DNA from 4 places in the Paenibacillus sp. FSL R5-0912 genome. Region 3 is predicted to be linked to each of the others. Evidence: predicted binding sites of a transcription regulator. Region 3 holds the regulator's gene; each other region holds the start of a gene.
The links. Region 3 encodes Rex, which represses fermentation and respiration genes when NADH is low (regulators of the CRP and FNR family bind a similar motif). Its sites were predicted from a motif close to TTGTGAAATATTTCACAA; they were not measured.

Region 1: R50912_RS09095 (flavocytochrome c) is a predicted target of Rex. The motif match lies at 3,201-3,218, and genes of this name have one in related genera.
Region 2: R50912_RS01100 (phosphoketolase family protein) is a predicted target of Rex. The motif match lies at 3,617-3,634, and genes of this name have one in related genera.
Region 4: R50912_RS13620 (DUF1641 domain-containing protein) is a predicted target of Rex. The motif match lies at 2,883-2,900, and genes of this name have one in related genera.

The regions. Positions count from the first base shown of each region.
Region 1 is NZ_CP009282.1:2,165,252-2,173,206, forward strand. It holds gene R50912_RS09075 (ABC transporter ATP-binding protein) at 1-841, shown strand, start outside; gene R50912_RS09080 (energy-coupling factor transporter transmembrane component T family protein) at 828-1,661, shown strand; gene R50912_RS09085 (PHP domain-containing protein) at 1,696-2,490, shown strand; gene R50912_RS09090 (hypothetical protein) at 2,597-3,055, opposite strand; gene R50912_RS09095 (flavocytochrome c) at 3,235-4,794, shown strand; gene R50912_RS09100 (NAD(P)/FAD-dependent oxidoreductase) at 4,934-6,172, opposite strand; gene R50912_RS09105 (hypothetical protein) at 6,360-6,593, shown strand; gene R50912_RS09110 (spore coat protein) at 6,723-7,121, shown strand; gene R50912_RS09115 (Lrp/AsnC family transcriptional regulator) at 7,329-7,829, shown strand; gene R50912_RS09120 (aminotransferase class I/II-fold pyridoxal phosphate-dependent enzyme) at 7,843-7,955, shown strand, end outside.
Region 2 is NZ_CP009282.1:236,851-244,805, forward strand. It holds gene R50912_RS01090 (S-layer homology domain-containing protein) at 1-2,551, shown strand, start outside; gene R50912_RS01095 (GntR family transcriptional regulator) at 2,714-3,436, shown strand; gene R50912_RS01100 (phosphoketolase family protein) at 3,747-6,131, shown strand; gene R50912_RS01105 (TIGR03915 family putative DNA repair protein) at 6,251-7,114, opposite strand; gene R50912_RS01110 (putative DNA modification/repair radical SAM protein) at 7,114-7,955, opposite strand, start outside.
Region 3 is NZ_CP009282.1:4,934,788-4,942,742, reverse strand. It holds gene panC (pantoate--beta-alanine ligase) at 1-290, shown strand, start outside; gene panD (aspartate 1-decarboxylase) at 283-666, shown strand; gene R50912_RS20900 (tetratricopeptide repeat protein) at 781-1,422, shown strand; gene dinG (ATP-dependent DNA helicase DinG) at 1,539-4,397, shown strand; gene R50912_RS20890 (redox-sensing transcriptional repressor Rex) at 4,628-5,281, shown strand; gene R50912_RS20885 (amidohydrolase) at 5,268-6,569, shown strand; gene R50912_RS20880 (cell wall elongation regulator TseB-like domain-containing protein) at 6,599-7,117, shown strand; gene R50912_RS20875 (aminoglycoside adenylyltransferase domain-containing protein) at 7,406-7,955, shown strand, end outside.
Region 4 is NZ_CP009282.1:3,266,185-3,274,139, reverse strand. It holds gene R50912_RS34935 (hypothetical protein) at 1-105, opposite strand, end outside; gene R50912_RS13630 (alpha/beta fold hydrolase) at 140-931, opposite strand; gene R50912_RS13625 (NAD(P)/FAD-dependent oxidoreductase) at 1,147-2,325, opposite strand; gene R50912_RS13620 (DUF1641 domain-containing protein) at 2,366-2,803, opposite strand; gene R50912_RS13615 (nitroreductase family protein) at 3,128-3,745, shown strand; gene R50912_RS13610 (hypothetical protein) at 3,864-4,487, opposite strand; gene R50912_RS13605 (hypothetical protein) at 5,647-6,567, opposite strand; gene R50912_RS13600 (sigma-70 family RNA polymerase sigma factor) at 6,603-7,196, opposite strand; gene R50912_RS13595 (LysR family transcriptional regulator) at 7,381-7,955, opposite strand, start outside.

The DNA.
Region 1 (7,955 bases), 2.8 Mb from region 3:
GGATTCTATCGTTAAAATGAAGGATGTTCACCTGTCGTACCGCACGATTCACAAGACACTTCATCCTGTTTTGAACGGGGTAAAGCTGGAGCTCAAACACGGGGAATCGGTAGCCCTTATCGGTAACAACGGTGCAGGGAAATCATCCTTAATGAAACTGATTTCAGGTATTGCCAGACCCTCCTCAGGAACGGTTAATGTGAAAGGCATAGAAGTCAATGGTGTGCCGCCCGAGCGCCTGTCCGGTACGGTTGCTTATGTATTTCAGAATCCGGAGGATATGTTTATCGAGGATTCTGTACGCAAAGAAATCTCCTATTATCTGAAGGCCCGGAAGTTAGCGGATACAGACCGGAGAGTAGAAGAGATGCTCCAGGCGTTCCGGCTTAGTGAGCTCGCTGAGCGGGATGCCCGTCTGCTGAGCGGCGGCCAGCAGCGGCGGGTATCCCTGGCAATCGGTGCCGCTGTCCGCCCTGCAGTTATGCTGCTTGACGAGCCCACCGCGAATCTGGATATTTCGACCAAGCAGGAAATGGTTAGCGTCCTTGAGACATTGCGGAGCCATGTGGAGACGGTGGTAATCGCCACTCATGATATGCAGCTTGTGTCTGAATGGGCCAGTAGAATTATTGTTATGCATCAGGGACAGATCATTGCTGACGGAACGAAGGATGAAATATTTGCTGACGGAATGCTCTTGAGGCGTGCCGGATTGGCAGAGACACAATTAATGAAGCTAAGCCGCATACTCGGCCTGCCGCGCATTTGCTGCAGCCTGGACGAGTTTGTGAGCCAAGTGGAGCTACAGAAGGAGGTGGCCGGAATCTATGGAGGCTGTTAAAAAAGCGCTGGACCGGATCTCTGTAGAACAGATCAAGCTGGAATTACTGGGAACCGCGTATAACAACAGCGCTACCTTTCTGGGCAGGCTTGACCCCCGGACACTGCTGTTATGGTATTTGTTTTTTGCCATCGTGCCCTGGTTTGTGCATAACCGGACAATCTTATTAGGAATGTTCGTGTTCATGGTCATAACAACTGTCCTGTCACGGGTTAGTCCGCTAATCATCTGTATCCTGTGCCTTGGCCTGACCGGCCAGATCGGCTGGATGTTCGTGCTGACGCTTTTTTTCGGAGGGGGGAGTGAATCCCTGCTGCCAATGTTAACGTTGACGCTGAAGCTTTCTGTCATTTCACTGGCGAGCATCACTGTATTCTCCAGTCTGGACCCCGAACGGCTTAGTGACGGACTTTTATCCTTAGGCATACCTGATGCCTTTGCATTTAGTTTATCTTACGGTTATCGTATTCTGCCTACTTTGCTGGAAGAATTCCACCAGATATTGTTGTCCTTCAGACTCAGGGGGCAAAGACCGCATCGTCACGGGGTGTTCTACTGGAGAACAGCTGCGTATTACTTGCGGATTGTGGTGCTGGTCTTCTACCCGCTCATGCTCAATACAGCCAAACGGTCGCGAACCACGATTGAAGCACTGGAGACACGCGGATTCAGCTACGGTCTCAGCAATCCGAAGGTGAAGAAGATCAAGCTGTCCTATTTGCGGATGAAGAGGCCGGACTGGGCTTTTTTATCCGGTTCAACGATTTACATTATACTGCTGTTCTGGTTTGGAACCCTGTACCCTGAGCTGGTGTATTAACCTAATCTGCAAACTTAAAAGGAGCCTAACCTATATGAATATTGATCTGCACACACACGGCAAATTGTCCAAGAAATCAGCATTTTCCCCGGCGTATTTCGCAGAAATGATGTCGGAAGCTAAAGTGAACGGACTGCAGGCAGCCGCTTTGACAGAGCATTTTAATACTTCTAATTTCTTCGCAATGTACGAGGCACTGGATCAGATGTATCCCTATAACGGACATTACTATGATGTGGACGGGCTGAAGCTGTTTCCGGGAATGGAAGTGGATATTGCCGAGACAGGCCACATCCTGCTGATCGGGCTTAAGGAGAATGTTCTTGCTGTCCGTTCTTTGCTGGAAGATTACACTGCTCAGTGTAGCTTTATTCCTTTCAAAAGACTGCTGGATCTGGCGGATGAATTCAATCTGTGGAAAATAGGGGCCCATCCGTTCCGCACCTCTACTCCACTTCATCAATTGGACCCTCAGCTGCTTAAGCGGCTGGATGCGTTTGATTTCAATGCTAAAGACATTTACGTGCAGGGGGCTGAAGCCTACAAGAACCTGATTACGCCATTTGCAGAGAAGCTTGGCGTTCCTGTGGTTGCCGGCAGTGACAGTCATCAATGCCTGCAGTATGGCAGCGTAATGAACCGGCTACATGTATCCTGCTCTACAGTTGAGGAATTGAAGGAGGCTATTAAGCAGGGGGACTATGAGATGGAGCTTTCACCGTGTCTCCATACCAAGGTGAAGGCTTCGGTCATGATGAAGAAGCTGCTGAAGCAGCTTGCCGGCGAAGCGCCTTCAAGAGATGAAGCGGAGATTGGCTATCTGGCTTAAAGCGGCCCTAAAATACTATGAAGTCATGTCCGGACTCCTCCGGCCATGACTTCATAGGTAATGTCTTCTATGCTTCCGGGGATGATTTACGCTACGTCTTGCGGTTTTAAGCAAAAGCCAGATTCAATGCCTGCGGATGGAAGGAACCCATAATTTTATAAGCTTTTAAATGCGGATTGTTCATATCATTATCGTAAATAATCATATGCTGCCTGCCCTTGAGAATGATATCAAACCGCTGCTTCCGGTCAGCCTGTACGATGGTAATATAATAGCTGTATTTGTTGTCTGTGCTTACATTCCGCGCTGATTTCATTAACCGGACGTCGGCGAAATCATCACATATTTGTTTGATGGCCTCCGGCTCCGTAACCACAATATCCTTCTGTTCACCGGGAACAGAGGACAGACGGGTGATTTCAAGGGAGGCGATATCCTCCAGCCGGATGGTTCTGGCCACCACTTTTTTGAAGGAAGTGTAACGGTTTGCTGTATAGGTCATTAGAGAAACACCAGCTGCGGTCAGGATGGCGCCGGCAAGCATATATTTTTTGCTTTTGTCCATGGTTCAGTTCCTCCCAGTCATACGATTGTGTAAGTCCCAATTATAAAACTATAAACATCCGCACGCAAATTCACTTACTTTAATTACTTAATGATTTCTTTAATTACGTAAGCTTCCAAGGACAGCCCTTTTGCGGATATGATAATTGTGAAAATATGCACAAGGGGGCAAGCGTTACTATGAAAAAGAGATATGCAGCGACTCTTATACTCGTTCTTTCCGTTATGCTGGTTATCGCAGGCTGCGGTAACAACAATGCTAACGGCAGTGTCAATGAGAGCAAGGGTAAGAATAGCGCAACCACAGAGCCTGCAGCAACCACTGCACCTAAAGAGACAGCCGAAGCCGTATCGGGAGCATCCGAAGCGAGCTATACACCGTACGATCAGTTAAAAGATAAATATGATATCATCATTGTCGGCGCAGGCGGTGCCGGAATGTCGGCAGCGCTGGAAGCCAAGGCTAACGGCATGAACCCGGTTATTCTCGAGAAAATGCCGGTTGCCGGCGGTAATACTACCAAATCCTCTTCGGGTATGAACGCTTCGCATACGAAGTTCCAGAAGGAGCAGGGCATCGAGGACACCAATGATCTGTTCTATGAAGAGACGCTAAAAGGCGGTCACGACACGAATAACAAGGAATTGCTCCGTTTCTTCGTGGATAATTCCGCAAGTGCCATTGACTGGCTGGATTCAATTGGAATCCGTTTGAACAATATTACGATTACCGGCGGAATGAAAGAGAAGCGTACCCACCGTCCCGAAGACGGTTCAGCAGTCGGTCAATATCTGGTTGCAGGACTCGTAAGAAATGTACAAGAGCAAGGGATTCCATTGTTCGTTAATGCGGACGTGAAGGAACTTACAGTGCAAGATGGCAAGGTGAACGGCGTCAAGGTGCTGTTTAACCAGGCCGATGAGAAATTGATTACTGGAGCAGCAGTTATTGTTACAACCGGCGGTTTCGGTGCGAACAAGGAATTGATCTCCGAGGTTAGACCTGATCTGGAAGGATTAGTAACCACGAATCAGATCGGCAGCACCGGCGACGGCATCAAGATGATTGAGAAGGTTGGCGGCACAACGGTGGATATGGATCAGATCCAGGTTCACCCGACAGTACAGCAGGAGAAATCCTACCTGATCGGTGAAGCTGTGCGGGGCGAAGGCGCAATCCTTGTCTCAAGCACCGGCAAACGTTTCGGTAATGAAATGGATACCCGCGATAAAGTGACGGCTTCCATCAATAAGCTTCCAGAGAAATCCGCTTATCTGGTATTTGATTCCGGTGTGAAGTCCCGTGTCAAAGCGGTGGACCAGTACATCAAGATGGGTGTTGTCAAAACAGCGGATACCACCCGGGCGCTGGCAGAACAAATGAATGTTCCGGCAGATCAGCTGAAAACGACCATAGATACCTGGAACAGCGCAGTGAAGAATAAGTCGGATGCGGAATTCGGCAGAACTACAGGTATGGACAATGATCTATCCGGCGCACCGTACTATGCGATTCAAATCGGCCCGGGAATTCACTACACCATGGGCGGTGTGGTGATTAACACCAATACAGAGGTCTTGAACAAAGACGGCAAAGCGATCACTGGACTTTTTGCAGCAGGCGAGGTAGTCGGCGGATTACACGGCCAGAACCGGATCGGCGGGAACTCTGTAGCCGAGATCATTATTTTCGGACGCCAGGCAGGGATCAAATCTGCTGAATTTGTAAAAGCGCAATAAGCTATTATTCCATATTATCGGGTTTATCATAAAAAGGGATGCTCCGCAGCCATCAGGCTCGCGGACATCCCTTTTTGCATGTGCCTTTTGCTGCTCCCGCCGGAAGCAGCAAGGCTCCCTTAGCTATGCTCTATGCTGGTTACGCCTGGATTGCCGGGGACGGCGTAGGCTTCGCTGTACGGGTTAGTGAAAACAGCTCCAGCTCGGGGCGTACCTTGCCGGCAAGGGTATCTGAGAGAAGTTCGGCCGCGATCATGCTGTAGACGGTTCCATTGCCCCCGTAGCCTTCAATGAAATAGCAGTGCGGGTACTCCGGATGCGGCCCTATATAAGGCAATCCGTCACGGGTGGAGCCGAAGACCGCTCCCCAGGAATATTCGGCTTCTATTCCCTGAAGCTCCGGGAACAGGGCGACAAGCTCCTCCAGCAGTCGCTGGCTCTGGGAGAGCACACGAACATCGCGGCGCTCCGGACTGGTGAGCTGCTCATCCTTGCCTCCGGCAATGATCCGGCCGTCCGGAGTGGTCCGGAAGTACAAATAGGGCCGCGCGGTTTCCCAGAGCAGACTATGTTCATACCACTTTGGAAAGTTCAGAACAGGCTTGGTCATAATAGCGTAGGTATTGATCAGCTCCGCACCCCGGTCCTTTTTCATATCCTGGGTTTCATACCCCATGGCAAACACAACATTCTTCGCAATGATCCGGCCATTCTCCGTGTGGCAGACTACGCCGTCAGCACTATATTCATAATTAAGGGCTTGGGTATGCTCGTAGACGCGGACTCCGCCGGAATGCGCTTTGTCAATCAGACTGTGCACGGTTCGCAGCGGATTAGTCTCGGCATCTCCCCTGGAGAAGAGCGCAGCCGGTTTGGAGAAGGAATAATGCGAGCGGATGGTTTCTTCATCCCAGAACTCTGAATCAAATCCGTGCCGTGTCAGGTTCTCATGCTCCAGCCGCAGAGCGGGTACATCTTCAGGAACGCTGGCATACAGCAGACTGCTGCGGGCGATGATCTGCGGATCGATGTCCAGCTTGCCCGGCAATTCAAGAATGGAGCGGACGCCCTGCTGGCACAGCTTGTAGAACAGCACGCCGTTCTCTTCCCCGAAGGTATTCATGCAGGCGGTCAGCGATTTGTCATTCGCGATTTGCAGCAGTCCCGTATTGGCGTGGGAGCTTCCGCTGCCTACCGCTCTTTTGTCGATGAGGACTGTATCTGCTCCGCTGAGGGACATGCGGTAGGACATTATCGCCCCGCCCATACCGCCGCCTATAATGAGACAGTCGCAGGTGATATCTCCTTCAAGTACCGGATAAACCGGCGGATGAGGCAGAGTATTCTCCCAGGGCAGTTGCCCGCTGTTGAGTTTCATGGTTTGGTCGCTCCTTTGTATGATAACGATAGGGTATTATTTGCAAATGTTCAGCCGCTCATGCGCTGGTATAACGGTGATGAATCAATTTTGCTGAAGGCACCTTTGCGCTTTTTGGCACATAAAGAATTCCGCTCTGCGGCATACTAAGGAACGCTTGAACATCCAGAAGGAGGGATTACCGAACATGCAATCGAACCAAATGCAGGCACTAAGCGGAAAAGAACTGGAATATATCGCTGATTCCATTTCCAACGAGGATTTGCTGATTAAGCAGCTGGCCGCTACAGCCGGAACCACTCAAAACTCCACGGTGCAAGGAATCTGTGTACAGCAGATTCAAAGCCACACACACCATATGGACATGCTTGTACAGCTGCTGCATCAGCATCAGCAATATGCGCCGACGCAGCCGCAATAAATACTGCGGACTGCAGGAAGCAGTAGCTCACGAAATTATTACACACAAACTTAGCGTATGCTTTCGGAGTGAGTTTGTACGAAGATCACTCAAGAAGCATAGGCTCACAAACTTTAGGGAGGTTTTACTGTGTACGCACAAAACGGAACGCCATTCATGGCGGATGAAGATTTACTGAACACAGTTCTGGCTGATTTGAAGCGGACAGTCCGTGAATATACAACAGCAGCCACAGAGTCGAATTGTCAGACGGTACGCCGCGTGTTCAACGATTTAACGATGGATACGCTCAGACTTCAGGGTGAGCTGTATATGCAAATGTCGCAGCTCAACATGTATACCCCTCCGGGGAAAGCGCTGCGTCAGGATATCGACAAGCAGATTCAGAGCGCCCAGCAGACACAGCAGAAATGCCAGCAGTTCGTGCGTGAGAAGACAGGTGGAGCCGGTGCCTATAACCAGGCCTCCAATGTTCCTGTGCACCAGGCTAATGTGCAGCAGCATAATAATGGTTCTTACTATATGTAACCCTCACGCGGGGCGGATGAAGCATAGGACTCCCCGTCCGCTGGTGTGGAGAAACACAAATAAAAAGATCCATTGTAACCCCGCCCCGGCGGGGTTATTTTGTTTGCAGAACTGTCATTTTCGTGTCATATTAATACTAAACTCTTTTCGCAGGCGCTCTGCCCTGAAGCAGGGGTACCGGACTGGCGAACTATCCGGAGGGAAGGCATGAAGGAAATGAATGATTTGAAGAGGAAAGTGCTGGAACTGCTCAAGGAGGACGCGCGAAGCTCAACGGCTTTAATGGCAACCTTGCTTGGTGCGGAAGAAGAAGATGTCAAGACCGTAATTGCACAAATGGAACAGGATCATGTCATTGTGAAATATGCTACTGTGGTCAATTGGGATAAGGTGGACGATGAACGGGTAACTGCACTGATCGAGGTTCAGATCACACCGGAACGGGGCCGCGGGTTCGAAGGAATCGCCGAGCGGATCTATCTGTATCCGCAGGTCAAATCCGTCTATCTGATGTCCGGCGCATACGATTTGCTGGTCGAAGTGGAAGGCCGCAATCTGCGGGAGGTCGCCAATTTCGTCTCCGAGAAGCTGTCGCCGATTGATGCGGTACTCTCTACCAAAACTAATTTTACGCTCAAAAAATACAAACAGGACGGTATCATCTTTGAAGAGCATGAAGAAGACAACCGTCTGATGATATCTCCGTGAAGGATGTAATGCCATGATTACGAAGTCGATGAATTCCTATTTGGCCCCGCTGGTCCAGCAGATACAGCCCTCGGGCATCCGCAAGTTTTTTGATCTGGCGGCAGGCAGCAAGGATATTATTTCACT
Region 2 (7,955 bases), 3.0 Mb from region 3:
CGGGACCTACCCGGAAAGAGTTATTTACGCGCGTGGTAACCTTGTATTCAGTCATAGTTCTGTTTACGACAGGGATAGTTTTGTAAAAATGTCTGATTTATTAATGTTTGTCCAGCACGCATATGTTGATGACGATCATACCCTTTTCGTATCAACGGGTAACCGGTTGTACAAATTTCATAGCTTAGAAGAACTGCAGACAGTCATGAACGAGACACGTTCGCCTTCCAATGCCGTTTTCGTGGATGAAGATTTGACCGCTGGAAGGGTTAAAGGGTATTTGTACATTGAACCACCGGTTAATCAGGATGGCATTACAGGTTATGCTGCTTACTATCTTGACCAGAATGGCACACGGCTTAATCGACTAGGGATTTATAAGAAAGAGAACTTATCAAATGACTCCCTTTTTGTTTTTGAAGTAAGTAATTCATACCTGCCCGCAGAAGCAGCAGGCATCGGAGTATATCCTGTTATCCGTAGCGACAATTACGGAAGTGACGGTACGCTTGGTGTTCATGCAATGACTCCGATCTATGATGCGCCGAGTTATCTGCCTGTAGACTTTTCAGTTACAGATACGAATCCGGATAACAGTATATTCTCGGGTACAGTCACATGGAAGTCCGGAATAGCAGAGCTGCCGGGTGTCCGATATTCGTTGTATTTTATTGGTGAAAAAGGTGCGATTGGAGAGGGGCTTGCCTTGGTGAACGGGGGGGAGAAGAGTTACTCCCTTACGATTCCCGCAACGAATGTACCGGAGGAAGCTTTGGCGCTTGGTATTTTCATTGAGAATGATGAGTTCAAATCACCATTCTATAGCATTGGAATACTGGAAGATAAAGTGACAGCGGATATTCCTGTATCGTCTATTACTGTACACAAATATCAGGTGAAGTCGGATGAGATCGTTGTGAATAACCTGGCTGCCGGAGATATTATTCGTGTATACAATGAGCAGCTAACCAACTTGCTGGGTTACGGTATCGTTGAACCGAATAAGACTACTGTTACAATTACTATTGTGAACCTTGGAAATCCCGGGCAGAAGCTCCGTATAACCCGGCAAACACTCGATCGCATTGAAAGTATGGGAACTTTAGTCGTTATACCTGCTGTTATTGATGACAGCAAAGGAGAAACTGGCGGCGGTGGAGGAACTGGCGGTGGTGGAGGAACTGGCGGTGGTGGAGGAACTGGCGGCGGTGGAGGAACTGGCGGCGGTGGAGAAACTGGCGGCGGTGGAGAAACTGGCGGCGGCGGAGGAACTGGCGGTGGCGGAGGAACTGGCGGTGGTGGTGTCAGCACAGCCCCTGTCTCTGCGGATGACGCCAAGATCGTGACCACAGTTAAAGAAAATACTGATGGAACCCGTTCATCTATGACAGAAGTGACAGAGGCAATGATCTCTAAGGCATTGGACGATCCGGAATTTAAGAAGAATCCAGTAATCACTATTAAGGCAGATGAAAAAACGGCAACTCAAAGCAGTCGATTCCAGATAGATTTGAGTTCATTAACAAGCATTAATAATAACTCTAAGGAAGCTATACTTATAATAGAATCTTCATCCGGCAAGCTTCAGATTCCTGTGAATTCCTTATTTTCGGCTGTTGCCGGAACGATTAGTCCTGATCAGAAGGTCATCATTACGGTTGCACAAGCGGCAAGCGAATACCAGGCCAAATGGACAGCTCAACTGGGCGGCTCTAGCAGTGTTATGTTGGGGAGACCTGTGGACTATGAGGTTAAACTGGTTGGGGGCGGCCCGGATCGTGTTATTTCCAGTTTCTCTGACTACGTAGGTCATATGATGAGTTTCAAGGTAGCCCAAGATGCAAACGCCGTTTATTCAGGCTTAACCTATGATCCGTTGACCCAGGTCTACGTTCCGGTTCCGACCACCTGGGAGTGGAAGGATGGAATTCTTCAGGTGACAATGAAGCGCAAAGGGAATTCTGTATATACCGTTGTCCAGAATCATGCCCAGTTTAATGATTTGAATAACAGCAATCCTTACAAAGACAGTATTTTAGCCTTAGCGAACCGGAGCGTAATTAACGGTTATGCCGATGGGAGCTTCAAAGCGGAATCGGTTGTAACACGTGCTGAATTCGCCGCCATGCTTAATCGTGCTTTAGGTATTTTACCGAAACAGCAGGCTGCAAAAAGCTTCAAAGATGTTAAGGCTGAAGCCTGGTATGCATCGCAGGTAAATGCAGCTGTCGATGCTGCCCTGATTAACGGCTTTACGGATGGTACTTTCCGGCCAACTCAAGAAATTACGCATCAAGAGATGATTGTTATGCTGGTCAACGCATTGAAAAATGGTGAAATAAGCACAGGTGTAAATAAGTCCGCTAAGGCATCAGTTCCCGGGAATGTACCGGATTGGGCAAAACCTTATTATGTTATTGCCTTGGACCATGGGTTACTGCCGGCAAACGGTCCATTCCAATTCCAGACCGGGAAGAAAACGGAGCGCCAGGAAAGTGCATTGTTACTCTACAATTTGATGAAGGTATTGAAGCTTACGAATGAATTGTAAATTCGGTGAATTGAAATTTTTTAAGCTTCCGCGCTTTATGGAGATCATAAAAAGGCACCTTTAGGGGTGTCTTTTTAATTTCAAGTTTGAACGCCATCATTCTCCCTAATATGATATATTTAATATTGAACTTTAATGCAGGGTCCGACGAAGGAGTACTACATGACACAATTTGTCTACAAGCAAATTATTGATGACCTCAAGATGAAGATTTTTGCGGGACGGTTTGCTGATATGAGATTGCCGGATGAGCGCAGCCTTAGTGAAACGTATCAGGTTAGCCGCAGTACCATTAAACGTGCGCTAACCAAGATGGAGAGTTACGGCATTATTTTCAAGAAACGCGGATCGGGAACCTTTATTAACCCGCTGTACATAAAAAATGATTCGATTTTTAATTACGAAGGCTCTAATCTCGGGGTCTCCGACAACTTTCAAATGCATGGCAAGAAGCCGGAGATCAAGGTACTGAACTTCGAGGTTATCCGGCCCACGGAAGAGCTTCAGCGTGATTTGTTCCTGCAGCCTCATGATTTCGTATATAAGATTGTCCGCCTGCGCCTGTTTGATGAGGAGCCCTTTATGATTGAGACCGGATATATTCCGATTAAAATCGTACAGGATCTCGATATGGCGATTATCGAAGGATCGATCTTTCATTATCTGGAGGAGTCGCGCAATCTGGCGGTTACCAAATCCTTTTTATCTATTTTTGCCGAGCCGTCATTGCCTAATGATCAGGAATTGCTCCACTTGAAGGAGAATGAGCCTGTTGGAATCATGGAAGGGATCTTCTTCCTGGATAACGGGACCCCGTTTGAATTCTCGCATATGCGGTTCCACTACAAATATCTGAAGTTCAATACGTTCGTATCGGTTCAATAAGGGAACAACTGAATAATGTCGCGAAAGGCCGGGATTGTATCCCGGTCTTTTGCGTCTGCTCCCGGAGAAAGAGCCGGCAACGAAGCTAGTGAATTCCGCCCCTGAAAACAAATAACAAATACATACATAATTATAATAATAATGCTTATTTTATAATTAATTAGCTACGAATTTCATACTATGTTCAAAATTTCACAATATTGGACCGTATCAATTGTTAAAAAGATTGAATTTATTAAATGCAGGAGTATGATGTAACTGTAGAAGTGATACATTCAAAATACAAAGAAAAGATTAGGGAGTGGAAGACATGGGATTATCAATCGCACAGGTGGATTATTCTTCTAAAACTTATTTGGCCAAGCTTGACGCCTACTGGCGCGCAACGAACTACATCTCCGTGGGTCAGCTCTATTTGAAGGATAACCCGTTGTTAAGAGAACCTTTGAAGGATGCAGACGTAAAAGTGAAGCCGATCGGACACTGGGGTACCATCCCTGGGCAGAACTTTATCTATGCGCATCTGAACCGCGTAATTACTAAATATGATTTGGATATGTTCTATATTGAAGGTCCGGGCCACGGCGGTCAGGTTATGGTATCGAACTCCTATCTGGACGGAAGCTACACTGAGATCTACCCGCAGATCACTCAAGATATCCCTGGACTGAAGAAATTGTTCAAACAGTTCTCATTCCCGGGTGGAGTTGCTTCCCATGCTGCTCCAGAAACACCAGGATCGATTCATGAAGGCGGCGAACTGGGTTACTCCTTGTCTCACAGTGTGGGTGCAATTCTGGATAATCCGAACCTGATCTCGGCAGTTGTTGTAGGTGATGGCGAAGCGGAAACCGGCCCGCTGGCGGCTTCCTGGTTCTCCAACCGGTTCATTAACCCGATTACAGATGGTGCGGTGCTGCCGATTCTGCATTTGAACGGCTTCAAGATCAGCAACCCGACCATTCTGTCCCGGATGTCCAGAGAAGAGTTAACGGCTTATTTTGCAGGAAATGGCTGGGAACCGTTCTTCGTGGAAGGTGAGAATCCTGATCTGATGCACCCGGAAATGGCTAAGGTTCTGGACACCATCATTGAGAAGATCGCAGCGATTCAGAAGAATGCCCGTGAAAATAACGACACCACACGCCCTGCATGGCCAATGCTGGTCTTCCGTACACCTAAAGGCTGGACTGGTCCGAAAGCGTGGGACGGCGTGCCAAATGAAGGCTCCTTCCGTGCTCATCAGGTGCCGATTCCGGTAGATCAGAAGAATATGAAGCATGCACCCGCATTGCTCGAATGGCTGAACAGCTACAGACCTGAAGAATTATTTGATAAGAACGGCCGTTTGAACGCTGATCTGGCTGAGATCCTGCCTACTGGCGACAGACGTATGGGAATGAACCCTGTAACCAATGCCGGTAACCTGATCAAAGATCTGCACAAGCCGAATTTCCGCAACTATGCGCTGGATAATTCCGTACCAGGTCAAGTGGTTGCGCAAGATATGGCAGTACTGGGCAAATACCTGAAAGAGGTTGTAATGCTCAATGAAGAGAACCGCAACTTCAGAATTTTCGGACCGGATGAAACGATGTCAAACCGTCTGGGACCTGTTTTTGAAGTAACAAAACGCCAATGGATGGATTCCATCCAGGAACCTCAGGATGAATTCCTGGCTCCTTATGGCCGTGTAATTGATTCCCAACTATCCGAGCATCAGGCTGAAGGGTTGCTGGAAGGGTATGTATTAACTGGACGCCACGGTTTCTTTGCAAGCTATGAAGCTTTCCTGCGCGTTGTCGATTCAATGATTACCCAGCACTTCAAATGGCTGCGCAAGGCTACGGATCAGACCTGGCGCGCAGATATCCCATCCTTGAACGTTATTGCCACATCAACCGTGTTCCAGCAGGATCATAACGGTTATACTCACCAGGATCCGGGTCTGCTGGGTCACCTGGCTGATAAGAAGCCTGAATTTATCCGTGAATATTTGCCAGCCGATGCCAACTCCTTGCTGGCAGTCTTCGATACCATTCTGAACGACCGTCAGAAGATCAACCTGATTGTATCGTCCAAGCACCCGCGTCCGCAGTGGTTCTCGGCAGATGAAGCTCAGGAACTGGTGGACAAAGGCCTCAAAATCATTGACTGGGCAAGCACCGACAAGGGCGGAGAGCCGGATGTGGTTATTGCTTCGTCGGGTACAGAACCAACGATGGAGAGCCTTGCTGCGATCTCGATCCTGCATGAGAAATTGCCTGAGCTGAAAATCCGCTATATCAACGTGGTAGACCTGCTGAAGCTGAGAAGCCAAAAGCTCGATCCGCGCGGCTTATCTGACGAGGAGTTTGATCAATTTTTCACAAAGGATAAACCGGTGATCTTCGCATTCCACGGCTATGAAGGCCTGATCAAAGACCTGTTCTTCGACCGCCACAACCATAACCTGCATGTACATGGATACCGCGAGAATGGCGACATCACTACACCATTCGATATGCGTGTGCTTAATCAGATGGACCGCTTCGACCTTACGAAGGAAGCCGTGCTGAGCTTGCCGGATGCCGGCCAATATCAGGCGATTGCTGATGAAATGGATGCCATGGTGAAGAAACATAACCAGTACATCCGTGAAGAAGGTATCGATCTTCCAGAGGTTGAGAACTGGGTATGGAAGGCTTTGAACTAACTGTTATCTGATGTAAATATATTATAGTAGGCTTTTACAAGGGAGTGCTCCGCAGGGTCATGCAAAATGGCTACGGGGCACTCCTTTTGCGCTGGGTAATGTGAAGCTGCCGACTATGCTTAAGTATGAGTATTTGTTTGTCTGAGTGAGGCCGGGAGAGAGTCGATTGTCTTCGGCGGCTCCGGCTGTAACGCCTTCTTCCGCTGCGGAGCAGCGAGTGCAGGGACGCCATTGCTGCCGTTCATCTCTAGCATGTGCTTCCAGTACCGCTTGGGCATCAGCGAGGAGCGCAGGCGGTCGTTGCGGCGTTCTTTGATCCCGATCGCATGATAAAAGCCTGTCCATAAGCGGCGATAGGCTTCTTCTGCTTCATCCGGCTCGGGTGCAAGCCATCCGCTAAGCGGTATGATAGCCTCCCGTCCGGGTTCGTGAATCAGCGCCGCCTCGTGGGTCTGATCGTAGATCATGAAGCTCTCATTCTGAAACCGGTCGCAGAAATGCTCCTGAATCACAGGGAGGATGTATCCCTGCGGCTCAATGACAGCAGCCATGACCGGACCGTACACGGAGAAGCGGACAAATCCCAGATACAGGTGACCTTCCCGCCGAAGCTGCTGAACGGCCTTCATTAGAGCATTAACCGTGTCATCGGCAAGCATGTTCATTACCTTGCGGCCATGCTTGAAGCCGAGATACAGGAAGTTCAGCAGCAGCAGCTCCTTCTCCGGCGTACATGACCAGAACCCCAGACGGACCAGTTCCTCGGCTTCAGGGCTGATCCGGAGCGGGATAGACTTCAGTACTCTCCCCGCTTTGGCGTGGTCGGTTTCGATCCACTTCGATTCCAGCAGCAGGCCTTGCTCCTGACCTTCTGAATGAACAGCAAGCGGAATCTCCCTCCAGGTATAGCTCTCAAAAACACAGCATAGTAAACCTTCAAAGCTGCCATCATAGGTATAAGCCAGAGCGGACGGCTTGAACATCAGGCTTCCGCTCCTTTCTTGAACCCGGCCCATCTTTCTGCTGCCGGCAGGGCTGCCAGGTTATGGTCCTCGAACAGCGTCATCTGCTCGTATTGCGGGGGCTGAAAAGGGGCCAGCTGTTGGCCGGACATTAGTGAACGAAGCAGCGTATGTTCACTGACTTTCAGCCCTTCCAACGGTCTGCCTTTGCAGGTGATGAAGAATTGGGCACGCTTGAGCACGACACCCAGCTTCTTGAGTGCCTGGAAATCCAGTGTTCCTGCCCGTCTTGCCTTGACTATCCGCTGTGCGCTCCTTACGCCGATACCGGGTACACGCAGCAGCATTTCATATGGTGCGCGGTTGATCTCAACCGGGAACTGCTCCCGGTGGTTAACGGCCCAGCTACATTTCGGATCAAGCAGCGGATTGAAGTTGGGGACTGCTTCATCCAATAATTCGTTCGCCTGGAAGCCGTAGAAGCGCAGCAGCCAATCGGCCTGATAGAGCCGGTGCTCGCGCAGCAGCGGGGGTTTGGTGTCCAGCGAAGGCAGCAGCGAATCCTCGATCACCGGGGTGTAGGCAGAGAAGAACACGCGTTTCAGTGCGTACTTCCGGTATAGGCCTTCCGTCAGATTTAGAATCTGGTAATCCGTATCGGGCGAGGCGCCAACAATCATCTGCGTGCTCTGGCCGGCGGGAGCGAAGCGGGGAGCGTGATTATATTTGACGATATCTGAGCGGTTCTCCTTGATCTTATCTTTAATCAGTCCCATCGGCTTCAGGATGGAAATCTTGCTCTTATCGGGAGCGAGTACCCCAAGACTCTCCTGCGAGGGCAGCTCGATATTGACGCTCATGC
Region 3 (7,955 bases):
TGGTGTTGTCCCGTTCCCTGCGCGAAGTCCGCCAGGCATTGGAAGACGGCAAGGTGAGAACAGTGAATGAGGCGCGGGAGATGCTGGTTTCGGTTATTGCTGAATCCCCGCTTGCGGTCATCGATTACGCGGAAATCCTGACTTTCCCGGATCTGGAGAGCCTGGAAGGCGGCAGTAAGCTGAGTGCTGCCGGCGGAGAGGTGATTATGGCACTTGCTGTGAAATTTGGCAGAACCCGCCTGATCGACAATAATGTATTTATTCCCAAGGAGGCTCACGCTCTTGTTTAGACATATGATGAAATCCAAAATTCACCGTGCTACCGTCACCGAAGCCAATTTGAATTATGTCGGCAGCATTACCATAGATGAGAATCTGATGGAAGCCGCGGATTTGCTGGAGAACGAGAAAGTGCAAATCGTGGATAACAACAATGGTTCCCGGCTGGAAACCTATGTAATCCCGGGCCCGCGCGGCAGCGGCGTTATTTGTCTGAACGGTGCAGCCGCTCGCCTCGTGCAGCCGGGGGATACCGTTATCATCATTTCCTACGCGATGCTGTCATCCGAAGAATTGGCGGACCATAAGCCGACTGTTGTATTTGTAGATGCCGACAATCAGCCGGTGAAGCTGGCGGATCATGAGATTCACGCGACGATTGCCTAAATCCCGCTGTTTGAGCCATGTAATCAATGGCAGGGATGAAGACACCCCGACTTGTGAAAAATGAAGTCAGGCAAGCTTAAGCTGACTTCATTATCAGTAAGGGTGGGATGTCCGGTGTTTCAACATTTATTTGCTGAGATGAACAAGATGCTGCAGGAGATCAGTGCTGACTATCCTACTGCGGAGGGTGCCCGCCGCAACGACCTTTTATCCAAATATAATATGCTCCACAGGATCAGCGATGATGTAATGGATGAATGGCTGGCCTTTGCTGAGAAGCTTAGCCAGTTCCGCGATCAGGCAGATTTTCAGCCACAGCCGGAGCAGGAAATCCCTGAGGAGGAAGCGCCAGAGCTTGCTATGGATGCTTTTGTCAGGGGTCAGGGGTATTATAAGCTGCTTATGTACCGCAAATGTATTGAGCAGTTCAAGGAAGTCACTGCACGGCATCCGGACAGTCTGGCTGCCCGGCTGTATCTGGCCATGGCTAATCTGCAGGAGGGTGAAGGGGAGACGGCATGGGGGCATCTGAATCATATGCTCGGCCTCATCCGTGAAGCGAAGCTGAAGGCGATGATTTATAATGCGCTTGGCTGCATCAGAGCTTCTCAGGAACGTTTTAATGAAGCTAGTGAGCTGTTCAGTCTTTCTCTGCTGCATGATCCCGCTCTTCCTGAGCCGAACGTTAACCTGGAGGTTTGCCGCAAGCGGGGCGGGAAGCTTCAGTTCGGACAACAGCTGGTCTCGCTTTTATAATTAATATTCATCCATTCAAGCGATGTGGCCCTGCTTCACCAGGGTGTGCATCGCCTTTTTTCGTAACTTCTGTTATGCTGATAAAGAGTCTCAAGTGAAAGGGAATAGAACTTATAATGAAATTTGCCGTGCTTGATTTTGAAACTACGGGAACCCAATCTGTGGGAGAGATCATCCAGGTTGGCCTTGCCATTATAGAGGAAGACAGGTCCATCTCCCGGGTGTATGGTTCCTATGTCAAGCCCGGAGCACCCATTCCTCCTTTTATTACGGGCTTGACCGGAATTACAGACAGTGATGTGCAGGATGCGCCGGAACTTGATGAGATGATGATGGAACTGGTGCCGCTGCTCGATGATGTTGTGCTGGTTGGACATAATGTGGCGTTTGATTTTCATTTCTTGCAGAATGCGCTGGACCGCTGTGGTTATTTGCCGTTTCAGGGCCGGATTCTGGATACGATCGATTTTCTCAAAATATGCTTTCCCTCGCTGACTACCTATCAGCTTGGGTCCGTGAGCAGCCATTTCGGCCTTACGCATGAGCGTCCCCATCAGGCGGACAGTGATGCCCTCGCGACTGCGCTTGTGCTGCTGAAATGTCTGGAGGAGCTGGACAGCCTGCCTCTCCTGACCATCCAGCGGCTTAATGAGCTATTCGCCGATGAAGATAGTGACCTGGCCTGGTATTTCGACGGTCTGCTGCGTGAGCGCGAAATGGAGACCTTCCAGCCGGAAGGGGAGCTGACCTTCTACCGCCAGCTGGCCCTTGCTGTAGGCGACTGGGCAGAGCTGGCTCCTCCCCGGGAGGAAGGATCTGACAACCCTCTGCAGAATATTACCTTCAGGGAGTATATGGAAGAGGTAACCAAGCGCCTGAAGGATACCTTGCCGCAGTATGAGAGCCGTGAAGCCCAGGAACTGATGATCCAGGAGGTCATGACGGCGCTTGATCAGGATAAGCATCTGCTGATTGAAGCAGGAACCGGCACCGGCAAATCGCTGGGCTATCTCCTTCCAGCCATATATCACAGTGTGCGCAGTAATCAGAAGGTCATGGTCAGCACGCATACGATCAATCTTCAGGATCAGCTGCGTGAGCGCGACATCCCTCTTTTGACGAGTGTTGTGCCCTTCCCGTTCAAGGCAGCGATCTTTAAGGGGAGAGGTCACTATCTGTGTCTCCGCAAGTTTGAACATAGAATGAATAAAAGGGACTTCACAAGTCCCAGGGAAGAAGCGCTTACGGCCGCCCAGATGATGGTCTGGCTGACCCAGACGGAGACTGGCGATGATGAAGAGCTGAACTTAAGCGGACGCGGCGGTGATTTCTGGGAGACCGTAGCCAGTGATACCGACTCTTGTCTGGGACGCTCATGCCCATGGTTCCGGAAATGTTATTATCACCGGGCCAAGCATGAAGCCGGTATTTCCGATGTGGTGGTGACCAACCACTCCAAGTTATTCGCAGATGTTAAGGCCGGGCATCAGCTGCTTCCGGCTTACGAGCATCTCGTAATTGATGAGGCTCATCATCTGGAGGACATTGCCGGCAAACATCTCGGAATGCAGATGAAATATTTTACCGTGGCGCATACGCTCACCCGTCTGTACAAGGACAGCCGGAGCGGACAGCTGCCGGCCTTGCGCCAGACCCTGCAATCGTCCGGCAGTGAGCAGGCTTCGGAATGGAGCGGCGTTATCGACCGGATCTATCCGGATCTGCTTACTGTCAAGGAGTCCTGGGATACGCTCAGCGACAAGCTCTTCGGCTTGCTGCCTGAACGCAGCGATGCCGGAGCCGGTGAAGCCGGCCAACTGGTCGTACGCCTGCAGCCGGGCAAGAAGCCCAAAGAGTGGGAGGAGCTGGCCGCTCTGGAGAATACACTCCATCTCAGCTTGAGCGATATCATCCGCAAGGGTGATAAAATGCTCAGTGAGATGCGTGATACGGACAGTCAGTCCTCTTCGGACAGTCTTGTGACGGATATCGGCGGGTTGTTCAAGGACCTGGCCTCCATCCGGGAGCAGATCCGTTTCTTTATGGGACTGAATGACGAGAATATCGTGTACTGGCTGGAGGGGAGCGGCAATTACCGCGGCAAGTCGCTGCAGATGTATGCCGTTCCGGTGGATGTGAGCACTCAGCTCAGGGAACTGTTCTTCGATAAGAAGAAGAGTATCATCCTGACATCGGCTACCTTGTCTGTGGATAAGTCATTCCAGTTCATGATCGATAATCTCGGTCTTGGTGAGGCTGCAGAGCAGGGACGTCTACAGACAGCTCTGCTTCCGTCACCGTTCAAATACCGTGAGCAGGCACTGCTTGTCATTCCACGTGACTTCCCTAGTGTCAAGGGAAGCATTGGGGATGCCCGCTTTGTGGACACACTGGTTCATTCTCTGGCAGAAACTGCTGTGGCTACCCGCGGGCGGATGCTGGTGCTGTTCACCTCCTACAAGATGCTGCGCCAGGTCTATGATCCGCTCAAAGAAGCCCTGACTTCGCAGGATATCGCTGTGCTTGGACAAGGCGTAGAAGGCGGTAGCCGGAGCAAGCTGATCCGTCGGTTCCAGGACAGCTCGGCGTCAGTCTTACTGGGGACGAGCAGCTTCTGGGAAGGTGTAGACATTCCCGGGGATGCTTTGACCTGTCTGGCTATTGTCAGACTGCCGTTCCAGCCGCCCAATCATCCGCTGGCTGAAGCGAAGTCTGAGCTGCTTCAGGCACAGAAGAAGAATCCGTTCATGAAGCTGTCCGTCCCGCAGGCCGTAATCCGCTTCAAGCAAGGCTTCGGGCGGTTGGTACGCACCGCGCAGGACCGCGGAATCGTTATTGTATATGATACCAGGGTAATCGAATCTTATTATGGGAAGTATTTCCTGTATTCGCTGCCCGGACCCAAGATGGAGCATATGCTGACGGATCAGATCGTTCCGCGGATTGCAGAATGGCTTGAAGATGGCGGGGTTTAATAATCCGTCGGCGGCTGATATTATGTATAAGTAATTATTGTTCTGAAGTCCCGCGCTCCACGGCTCCTGCCTAAACGGGCAGGCCTGGAGCACGGTTCCTATAATCGGCTTAACAGCAGTGAAGCTTGATCAAGCAGCATATGCTTTCAAAACAAGCGTATGCTTACGAAGCAAGTTTTGCGAAGTCATTCAAGAAGTATATGCTATCAAAACTTTTAGGAGGAGAAAACATGAAATCGGATAAAATATCGGAGGCCGTCGTTCGCAGACTCCCAGTGTACCTGCGTTTCCTGAACGATCTCCAAAAACGTGAAATCTCAACAGTTTCTTCTCAGGAGCTGGGACAGAAGCTTGATCTCAACCCCGCCCAGATCCGCAAGGACCTGGCTTATTTTGGTGATTTTGGCAGAAAGGGCATTGGTTATGATGTCTCTTATCTGATTGAGAAGATCCGGCATATTCTGAAGCTGGACCAGCAGATTAATGTAGCTCTTGTAGGTGCAGGTAATCTCGGCCACGCCTTGTCGAATTACAATGCCTACTTGAAGGATACGATGAAGATTACAGCTGTATTTGATGCTTATGAGCCTAAGGTAGGCCAGCAGATCAACTCGTTGACTGTCCAGCCGATGAGTGAGCTGGGGGATACCATCCGTGCACAGGGCATCCGCATTGGGATTATTACCGTTCCGGACAGTGAAGCACAGAACGTTGCTGACATTCTGGTGGATTCGGGTATTGAGGCGATCCTGAATTTTGCTCCTGTAATTCTTAAGACTCCATCCAATATCCGGATTCATGCCGCCGATTTCACTACGGATTTGCAGAGTCTGGCTTATTATTTGCATGACGGAAAGGACGAAGCTGAAGATGAGCAGCAATAAAACCATTATTAAAGACGGCCGTTTTCTGGTTCCTGGCAGCGATAAGCCGGTGCTGAGCGGTTATATGACCATCGAAAATGATCTGATTACTTACATAGGTGAAGCGAAGCCTGTAATTGAAGAGGATGCCGAGGTTATTGACGGTAGCCGGCTGCTGTTCATGCCGGGTCTCGTCAACACCCACGGCCATGCGGCGATGTCGCTGCTGCGCGGCTACGGCGATGATATGGTGCTGCAGGCTTGGCTGCAGGAAAAAATGTGGCCGATGGAAGAGAAATTCACCGGTGAAGATGTATACTGGGGCACCTCACTATCCGTTCTTGAGATGCTGAAGGGCGGCACTACGACCTTCCTCGATATGTATGATCATATGGACCGGGTTGCTGAGGTTACGGAGCAGTCAGGCATCCGTGCAGTACTTATGCGCGGTGTTATTGGCCTGTGTCCGGAAGAGGTGCAGAACCACAAGCTGGCGGAGGCGATTGCTTTTGCCCGGAACTGGCATGGCAAGGCTGACGGCAGAATTACTGCAATGCTCTCGCCCCATGCGCCTTACACCTGTCCTCCGCAGTTTTTCATGAAGTTTGTTCAGGCGGCACATGATCTTGATCTGCCGATGCACACGCATATGTCCGAAACGCGCCATGAAGTGGAGCAGAATGTGGCCGATTACGGCCTGCGACCGGTCGCGCATCTGGAGAAGCTGGGAATGTTCACCCGGCCGTCCCTGATCGCCCACGGTGTTCATCTGAACGATGAAGAGATTGAGATTCTGGCCCGCCATAATGTTGGCGTATCTCATAATCCCGGCAGCAACCTTAAGCTGGCCAGCGGAGTAGCCCGTGTTCCTGAGCTGCTTAGAGCAGGAGTTAAGGTCTCCCTGGGTACGGACGGCGCGGCAAGCAACAACAATCTGGATATGTTTGAGGAAATGCGGCTGGCCGCGCTGATTCATAAAGGCGTAAGCGGTGATCCAACGGCAGTACCTGCTCCTGAGGCGCTGCTCATGGCGACAGAATATGGTGCACATTCGATTTTCCTGAACCAGGTAGGCCGGCTTGCAGCAGGGATGAAGGCTGACTTCATTGCGATTGATATTGATCAGCCGCATTTGCTGCCGCATACCGACCTCTTGTCCCATGCCGTGTATTCGGCTAGTGCCAAGGATGTGGAACATGTCTGGGTCAACGGTAAACAGATTGTGAAGCACGGACAATGTCTGACACTAGATGAAGAGGCTATCCGCCGCAAAGCGCAGGAAACGTTCGAAGGACTGCTGAAACGGTAATTTAGGTTATTTGGAAAGGAAGCTGCATGTTGAAGAAGAGGAGAAAATGGCTTCCGCTGGGGATTTCCCTGGTTCTGCTCCTTCTGTTCGGACTAAGCCAGTTTTATGCCTACATTATGAAGGATCAGTGGAACGAGCGGAGTGAAGCCAAAGAGATTGCCAGAGCACGGGCTGGCTTAACTGAGGTATCCAAAGCACAGAAATCCGTCTGGGATGAAAATGCGATTTACTGGGTGCTTACCGGAAAAAATGATGCTGGAACCGAGCTGATGGTTTGGGTCCGCTTTACCAAGGAAGGCCAGCCAGCCGGAGGCGAAAATGATTTATATGCGGAGGAGCTCAGCAAAGGGACTTCGGAGGCGCAGATCCGTGATAGTATAGCTGCCCAGCTTCCGGGTATTACGATTAAACGGCTGCTGCCGGGAGTGTATAACGGAGAATATGCCTGGCAGCTGTTCTACAAAAAGGACGGCAGGTTCTATTACAGCTTCTATCGCTTCACAGACGGCAGTGCCATCGGTGAAGGGTATAGCCTGCCCAACCGGTAAGCGGCAGCAAGAATGGACTACAGCAGGAGCGGGGGGACAGTTGAACTGTTCTCCCGCTTTTTTAAATGGTTCTTCAAGGGAGAGAACAATCTATAACCATTCTTGGACTTGTAGCCTACTTGGAGCTATGGCTTAATAATAGGGGAGGAATAGATGAATCCATTTCGATGGCTTGACAGCTGGATAGCATCTCAGTATATGCGATGATACATACCGGATTGTCATATCGGAAGTATTCATTCCCGGCATCTGCTTCAACCATAACTGACATTCAGGAGGATCACGAAGTTGGAAATTCTAGCCTATTTAGATCAGGCGGTAACGTTGTTCAAAGAGGAGCTGGGGACAAATTTGTCCGGGATTTATCTGCACGGTTCGCTGGCGATGGGCTGCTTTCATCCGGATAAAAGTGATATTGATCTGCTGATTGTCATACACGACAAGCTGCCTGTAGAGGTCAGCCGGAAACTGGCCAAGAAAGTGATAGCTTATCACGACAGTCTGCCTAACCAGCGCGGGATTGAGCTAACTGTTGTACTGAAGCAATACCTGAAGAACTTTGTACATCCTACTCCTTTTGAGTTTCATTTCTCGGACTTTCATCTGGACCGGTACAGAAAGGATGAGCATTATCTGTGCGGCGGTTATGAGGATAGAGATCTTGCGGCTCAATTTGCCGTAGTCTATCAGCGGGGATTTATTTTGTACGGCGAACCTATCCGCGATGCGTTTCTGCCGGTGGACCGGCAATATTACCTGGATTCTATCCTTGGTGATATTGGGGATGCAGCTCAGCAAATCATAGATTCTCCAGTGTACTACACACTGAATTTGTGCC
Region 4 (7,955 bases), 1.7 Mb from region 3:
CCAGGCCCCCGAACCTGGCGGCGATCCGCTCAACTTCAGAAGCCGGAAACCCTCAGATGTAAGGAAAGGATGCTCCTTGTGGCGCTGTGCGATCAAGCTAATCACCAGTATTGTGAAAGTTCTTGTGAAGACGCTGATATCAGTATTTAAGCCCGTTGGAATGAGCCTGTATCATCCCTATGATTACTTCAATGACCAGCCCGGGCTGGTCATGATGGATATAATGACCGCTACCCGGCGCAATCAGCTGTCTGCTGGCTGAAGATAATTCCAGGAACTCCGCCTGGTTCTTCTGCTCGATCTCCAGTATCGCATGTGCCGGCCAGTCTGATCCCTCCTCATCCGCAAGCCCCCTGGTTATCACCGATAGCGGAACCTGGCTTGGCATGGAACCCCGGGCAGCAGAGATCTGCTTATAGCTCTGCATCTTATCGATCTGCTCCTTATTGAGCGAAGGGTTCAGCAGGTACGCCCGGTTCGCAGCGATATGCTGCGGGGGCAGCACCCGCTCATAAGTAAGCTCCTTATATTCGCCTGCAGCATCTATCAGTACAATTCCCGCAATCCGCTCCGGATAGCAGCAGGCGAACAGTCTGGCTACCAGACCGCCAAAGGAATGACCGACCAGAATGTAAGGGGCTTTAATATCCAGCAGTGCCAGCAGCCGGTACAGCTCCTCCACCAGATCCTGGCAGGTGCGCGGTCCTGGCACTCCCGGGCTGGTCCCGGTACCCGCTCTGTCATAAGCGAGCGTTGAGGCATGCTGTGCAATATTCTCCTGGACACCGCTCCAGGAATCGCAACCATCCCCTAATCCGGAAATAAAGATGACAGCAGGTGCACGGTGTGCAGAATATTTATAATACAATCCGCGACCCTGCCCGTCCGTTTGAACCTCCATCCAATTGCAGATAAATCCGTTCTGAATCATCTTCTCCTCCTAGTGCTGCGCAAAAAGTTCATATATAGGATGTATACCTCATTCAGGATAAAGAAACTTCCAGTAATTTACTATGTAATTTCACACAGCTCTCCTTGCACCGTCTGAATGCATGAAAAATCCCCTTCAACTGCCTACTGGCGGTTGAAGGGGATGATCTACCGCATGGAAGCGGCCTGCAATAGGTATAGATGGTTAGGAGAGAATTAATAGGCCAGACTGAATAACCCGTGAATATGGGTTAAATACCGGATATTGCTTGCTTCCTTCATCAGCGTTGCCGGCAGACCCTTCAGCGGTGTGGAATTGCCGCCGACAATCGCTACTCCGTCTCTGCGTCCCAGACTGGCAAGTGTCCCGGAATTCACCGGACTGAAGGTCTCGGAGGCTTTATCATTCAGGTAAGCGTAAAGGTTATAGCCGATCAGTTCACCCATCTGCCAGGCAATTTGTGCCGTTGGCGGATACGGACGGCCGTCCGGTGCGAACACAACCGCACTGTCACCGGCTACAAATACATTCTGGTGTGAAGTGGATTGCAGGAACTCATTCACGGTTGCGCGGCCGCGGTTCACTTCAAGCCCGGACTCACCGATCAGCGGGTTGCCCTGCACGCCACCGGTCCAGACGAAGGTATTCGCCACAATCTGGCGGCCGTCCTTCAGATCAATGGTATTGCCTGCTACATTCGTAACGGGAAGACCAGTCAGGAACTGAACTCCGCGTTTCTCGAGGCTGGTTGTAGCGCGCTCAATCAGATGATCCGGCAGGACCGGAAGAATCTTCGGTCCGGCTTCTACGAGCAGCATCTGGATTTCAGCCGGGTTCACTCCATATTTCTTAGTCAGCTTGGGCAATACATCGGCAATTTCACCTACAAGCTCAACACCTGTCAAGCCGCCCCCGCCGATCAGGATGGTTGCATCGGCCGCGTTGCCGCTTTTGGCATATTCACGAATCCGGTCTTCAATATGTCCGTGAATCCTCAGTGCATCCGCCGCCGATTTCAGCACCATGCTGTACTGTTCAAGTCCCGGAATGCCGAAATAAGCCGTCGTGCTGCCCAGACCGACAACGAGAGCATCATAAGTCAGCATTACACCATCTGAGAGGACGATCTGCTTGTTCTCTACCGAGAACGAATTAACCTTGGCAATCTTCAGATCGATATCCTTACCGGCGAACAGCTTCGCGAGCGGCATGGCAACCGCCTGTTCCGAAGCACTACCTGCCGCAAGGCGGTGTAGCTCGGTAATGATCTGGTGTGTTGGATACTGATTAACCACTGTAACTCTGGCTTCAGCTTTGCTCATGTATTTGCGCACGGTTAGCGCACTCAATAAGCCGCCATAACCTGCACCTAGAATAACTATGTGTTTTGACATCATATTTCCCCCGTCCTTACGATTAAGATTTGAACAATAATTACTTACCGGATTGGCGTTCGCCGCTGACCTGCAGGTATGCATTCATGAAACGGAGCACGTTCTGTACCTGCGGGTCCTTGATCATTTTCATCATGCCAAACAAGCTGATGGTTTCACTGCTTGCATCCGCGCGGTCTTTCGCTTCAATAACCGTAGCCGCCAGATTCTTGACAGAGCCTACCACAGGACCCGCCATCTCCTTGATTGCGCCTACCGTATCATTTTTCAATACTTCATCCGTTGCAACCGATTGTACGAAATCGACCGATTTGGTTAATACATTCACCAGTTGGGTAATCTGCGGCAGCTGCTCCACCAGAAGGATCAGGGATTCCTGAACTTCCGGTTTCAGAAGCTGATTCAGCAAATCCTCTTGGGGAAGGCCTGCTGCGGGTATTTCTTGTTCCAAAGGGGTTTGGGTAATGGTTTCTGACATATCAAAGTCTCCTTTACAATGGCATTGCTGCTTAAAAGTATTCATCCACTGAAACTATGTGACTATTATAACATTCCGGTTGTAATAAATGTCACAATGTTTTTGGCTTTATAGCCTATTTTGTGATTAAAATCACTTCTTTTCTCACTTTTTCAAAACTTATCGACTATTTGAACTAAAATTCACAATTTAATGTTGTTTAATCATTGACGTATGCTTGTGGTCGTGATATTTTAAGCAAGTAACTTATTGTAAGTTTATTTATTAATATCAGCTATTGATTAATACTAACCAACATACATATCCCAATGGAGGTCATTATTTATGAGTACTTTTTCAGAATTAGTTCAGTCCCGCAGATCGGCTATGAATTTCGTTGAAGGGGTGAAAATCCCACAGAATGAGCTGGAGGAGATGTTCTCACTGGCCCGGCTGGCTCCATCGGCCTTCAACCTGCAGCACGCCCACTACAAAGTCATTAGCGATGATACTGTGAAGGAAGAAATCCGTAAAGGTGCGTACGGCCAATACAAAATCCACACTGCATCGGCTGTCATCGTCGTGCTGGGTGATAAAAATGCCTACCAGCAGGCTCCAGAAATCTATAGCGGACTTAAAATGCTGGGAGCCATGAGTGAAGACGATTACGACCGTACTATTCAGTCTATTAATGATTCTTACACCGGAAAAGACGCTTTCCAGCGGGATGAAGCGATCCGCAATGCTTCCTTGTCGGCTATGCAGTTCATGCTGATTGCCAAGGACAAGGGATGGGATACCTGCCCGATGATCGGTTTTGATCCGGAGGCGGTGAAAGCTACTCTCGGACTCAGCGATAACTTCGTTCCGGTAATGCTGATTACGATCGGCAAAGACAACAAGCACAAAATTAGACCGCGCGGCTACCGCAAGCCGGTTAATGAGTTTGTAGAATTTATCTGAGCCTACACCTGGTTCAGAGAAGTCCCTGTTTCATAGTTGACAGCAAAAAGGTCTTCCGGCAGCTTAACCGGAAGACCTTTTTGCTGTGATTTTATAAGATAAAGCTTCAGTCTGATGTTCATTTGGCATAATGCAGTATAGCCGCTGCCGCGCGTTCCCGCCGCTCCGCATCGGGACTGTGCAGGGCAGCCTTCAGAACAGCCAGCGCCTCAGCTATTGTGGCTTCATCCACACGGGCCGGGGAATGAGCAGCTTCTACATCGCCAGCCGAAGAGTCTGCAAGCCACAAATCCATTCTTGCTGCAGGCAGCACTCCTGAATAACGGGTAACTTCCTGATCCGAAGCAAGCAGTGCTTGTACTGCAGAATTCACAGCTGTACGGGGCAGACTCTTCAGCCAGGTTACTCCGCGCCGGTGCGCAGTTCCGCCCTCCACACTCTCCTGCCGGGCATCATAGAAATAATCCCCCAGATCGCCAAGGTATACCCATTCCTCATCCGCAATCAGCACATAATCCCCATCCTGCATCACGTTGATGAAGATGTCTAAACTGCCAAGTGCCTCTTCCAGCTCTTGCCCCTGATAAGCTCCGGATGCAGCAAGTCTGCTGCGGATATCCTCTCTTCCGCTAGTCTCCAGATCTCCAGCAAAGGGATCTCCCGCACATACATAATTATCCTCCAGAAAAGACTTGATTAACCCGCTGCGGGTTCCGTCAAGCCTCACTCCAAACAAACGCATCCTTTTCTTCCTCCTTCAAGTACCCGGATAGCTGAACCGCAACATAACAATCAGTAAATTATACAGCAAACGGCAAGGCTTTTGCCGTCCATTTTATAAGACGGCACTGTTCCAGGGCACCAATTTTGCCCTGCAGGTGAATCAAGCTAGAGATTGTGAAGCTTACCTGCGGACAAATCATGCTGGTGCTAAGAAGCTTAGCAATTGCACTTTTCCTCACCTGAGCTTGTCTGGAGATTGGCTGGAGCATCACGGGCTCATGAACTCATCAGCTTGTGAGGAGGACTGAGATTCCGTTATTTGCGAAGAAATGGCGAATTCGCAGGACATTCGGACTGAGATTCCGTTAATATCCTGAAACGCCTTGTTTTAGCGCTTAAAAGAACAGGATAAAGGATTCTCAGTCCGAATCCTCCGGATCATGAGGCTTTTTGGCGAAATAACGGCCTCTCAGTCCACTTCAGCAAGAAATCCGCTTCGATATACCGGCAATCAGTCCGCGGATTGACACCGCCGATTGCGGTCCAGAGTATTTATCCCTCCTTACAGCGACTGGGTTACGTTGGATCAAGTTTAGAGTGAATAACTATTGTTCTGAATCCTCCTAAAAACTAAGGATAAGGAAGCATAATAGCGCTTACATGATCTTACGGCGAAAAATAACCGCAAATTTAAAGTATTCGCCTTTTTACGGCTGCGGTGAATCCCGGTATAATACAGGTATCAACTCAAGGAACCATACACTGCGGTAAGAACGCATGCGGGGGCAGAATCTCCGGCAGTCCTCTTAAGCAGCTGTACTCCCTGAGCTTGAGACTATATCTTTGATCCTGGCGTTATAGCCTTCAATCCATCCCTACACGAAATGGTATGAGCTTCTTTAAGCTCAAAAGCCCACAATCAATCCTATCGTGGTCAGCGGATGAATTAGAGAAGATTTAACGGGCAGGATAGGCAAATTGACTGCCGCCTCGGACGATTTCTACCCGGCTGAGTACAAAGGATAGGATAAGGAGTCTGAGAAGAACATGGGTATAGTGGTTATAATATAAACCTCTATTGTTGATGAAGCTATCAATAATAGAGGTTTATATGTGTTATAGGGGATTTTTTTAGTTATAGCCGGACAAGCATAAAGCTGACCTTGGCATAGGCTGCTTTAGCGCAGCCCTTCGGCAACTTTAAGCAAAGTCTCTTTGGATACGTCCGGTGATTCTGTGCTTACTTCATGCAGAATGTTCCATTCGCTATTCTCCCCTAGCTCGATCCACTGGATATAAGCATAATAGTTGTTTTGGTTCCCATAAGCTTCTTTATTCACAATATATAAAGCATCTAAAGATCCAACCTTTATCTCCTCAACCGTAGTAGCCCCCGCAAAATTTGCTGTGAGCTGCGCTTCCAGTCCGCTAGGCGTATACTTAACTACAATTGCATCACTTTTTCCTCTTGGACCCTCATATATGAGCTGCGGGCTTACAGTCTTAGCTATTCTATTAGGAGTATTGAAGCTCTTGATCCAGGCATAATCCTCACCGGGCTTGACCCTTTTCGAGAGGACATTGGTGTATTTCTTTACCCAGGATTCGTCTATAATCCCAAGCTGACTGTCAGACCTCGCTTCGGCAAAATAATATCCTTCCGGCAGACTGCTAGGTACAGCCAGCTTTCCTGTAATTGGCTCGATGACCTCCTTCCAGCTCTCTAGATCGGAGAACAGCTGCGGACGGTTTACCTTAAGCAGGTCATATCCCCCTTCGGGCAGTGACACATACAGGAAGGCGGATTCATTCACAGCCAGTTTAGTCTGAATGTCTTCAACAAGCAGCTTCACGTGCTCACCGTGTTCAACGGATTCAGTATAGTCCGAATGAACAATCGCCTCTATTCCAGTAGAACCATATGTAACGGCCCATAACCTATCCGCACCATAAACCACGCCTCCGAACAGCATTATTCCGCAGAGAACAACCGCTATCCTTGCAGTGCCGCGAATGTGTTTTTTGGTTTTCCATTCGTTTTGGGATTTAAAGTACTGATCAAAGCTTGCGGAAATCTGTGTCTCCAGCTGTTCCGGCATTACTGTATTCTGCTTAAAGCTGGCAAACTCCCGTTTCAATTGACTTTCGACAGGCATGTATAGTCCCCCTTCATCTCATCTTCCTCTGTGAATACGGCTTGCTGCCGCAGCTTGCGCATTGCCTTGTGATGCCTGGATTTAGCGGTACCCAACGGTATCTCCAGGGCAGAGGCAATCTCGTCAAAACTGCATTCCCCATAGTAGCGAAGGACAACAACACTGCGCAGTTTAGGGGGAAGCCCTGCCACCAGCTGAAGCAGCTCTCCCCGCTGTTCCTGCTCAAGGAGCGGTGTATCCGCCCCCGGCAGCAACAACTCTGATGCATTCTCCCTGCTGCGGATCTGGATGCGCAGCCTGCGCCAGCTTCTCCGGCTCCAGTTGCTGCATTGCCGTACAATCATTCCGTTCAGCCATGCCCCAAAGGGCCGATTCCTGTCATACTGCGGCAGACTACGGAACAATTCAATGTAGATTTCATTCACTACATCTGCCACATCGCCCTGCCGGTCAACAAGCAGACAGACTGTCCCGTACACCTGGTGCCTGATGCTGTCATGCAGCGCAGTGAAAGCATCCTTGTCTCCTTCTTTCAGCCTTTGCAGACAGCCATGCAGCTCTCCCTCAGTCATCTGTCTCTCTCCTTTCTGTATTGGTTTTCACTCTATATTGGTCCACTGCGGGACAAAGGTTCCCTTTGAGTACAATAAATTCAATCCTTACACAAAAAAAACCGGCCGCCCATGAGTTTCGTCATGAATTGCCGGATGTGGAAGTAATGTATAGTTGTCAAAAACGGTTCTTATCAGCTCTATTCTACATATGCACAGGTATCCACAGTTCCCGCTTCAAAAACTGATAGACTTGTAAGCTCGCCCCTCTCAGCGGGTAATCAGCTATTCTGCAGGCGATTCCGCAGCTCATATCAACTGCCGGCCCTGACAGTCTCCTGACCACTGTACCAGACGGAAGAGTCTGTATTGTAATCTCAGGCACAAAAGCCATCCCAATACCGTTCTCCACATAGAATTTCAAGGAGGACATACTGCCGATTTCCATGGTGTTCAGCGGGGGACCGGCTGCTTCCTGCAAAATACTCTCCAGCTTCTTACGGTAAGGACAATCCGCAGCCGTAATGAGCAGACGGTGTCCGCGAAGCAGGTCCGCAGTAATCTCCTTCTCCGTCTCCAGAGGATGACCTTCAGGCAGCAGCAGCACGAACTCCTCGGTGAAAAGCGGCTCGAAATACAGCTCCGTCCCAAGCTGCGGGGCTGAACACAGGATCATGTCGAGTTCTCCCCGAAGCAGCCGCCCGCTGAGAGCCGCTGTTCCAGCAATCTCTACTGAAAGTACGATCCGGGGAAACTGTTCCATGAATATGCGCAAAAGCT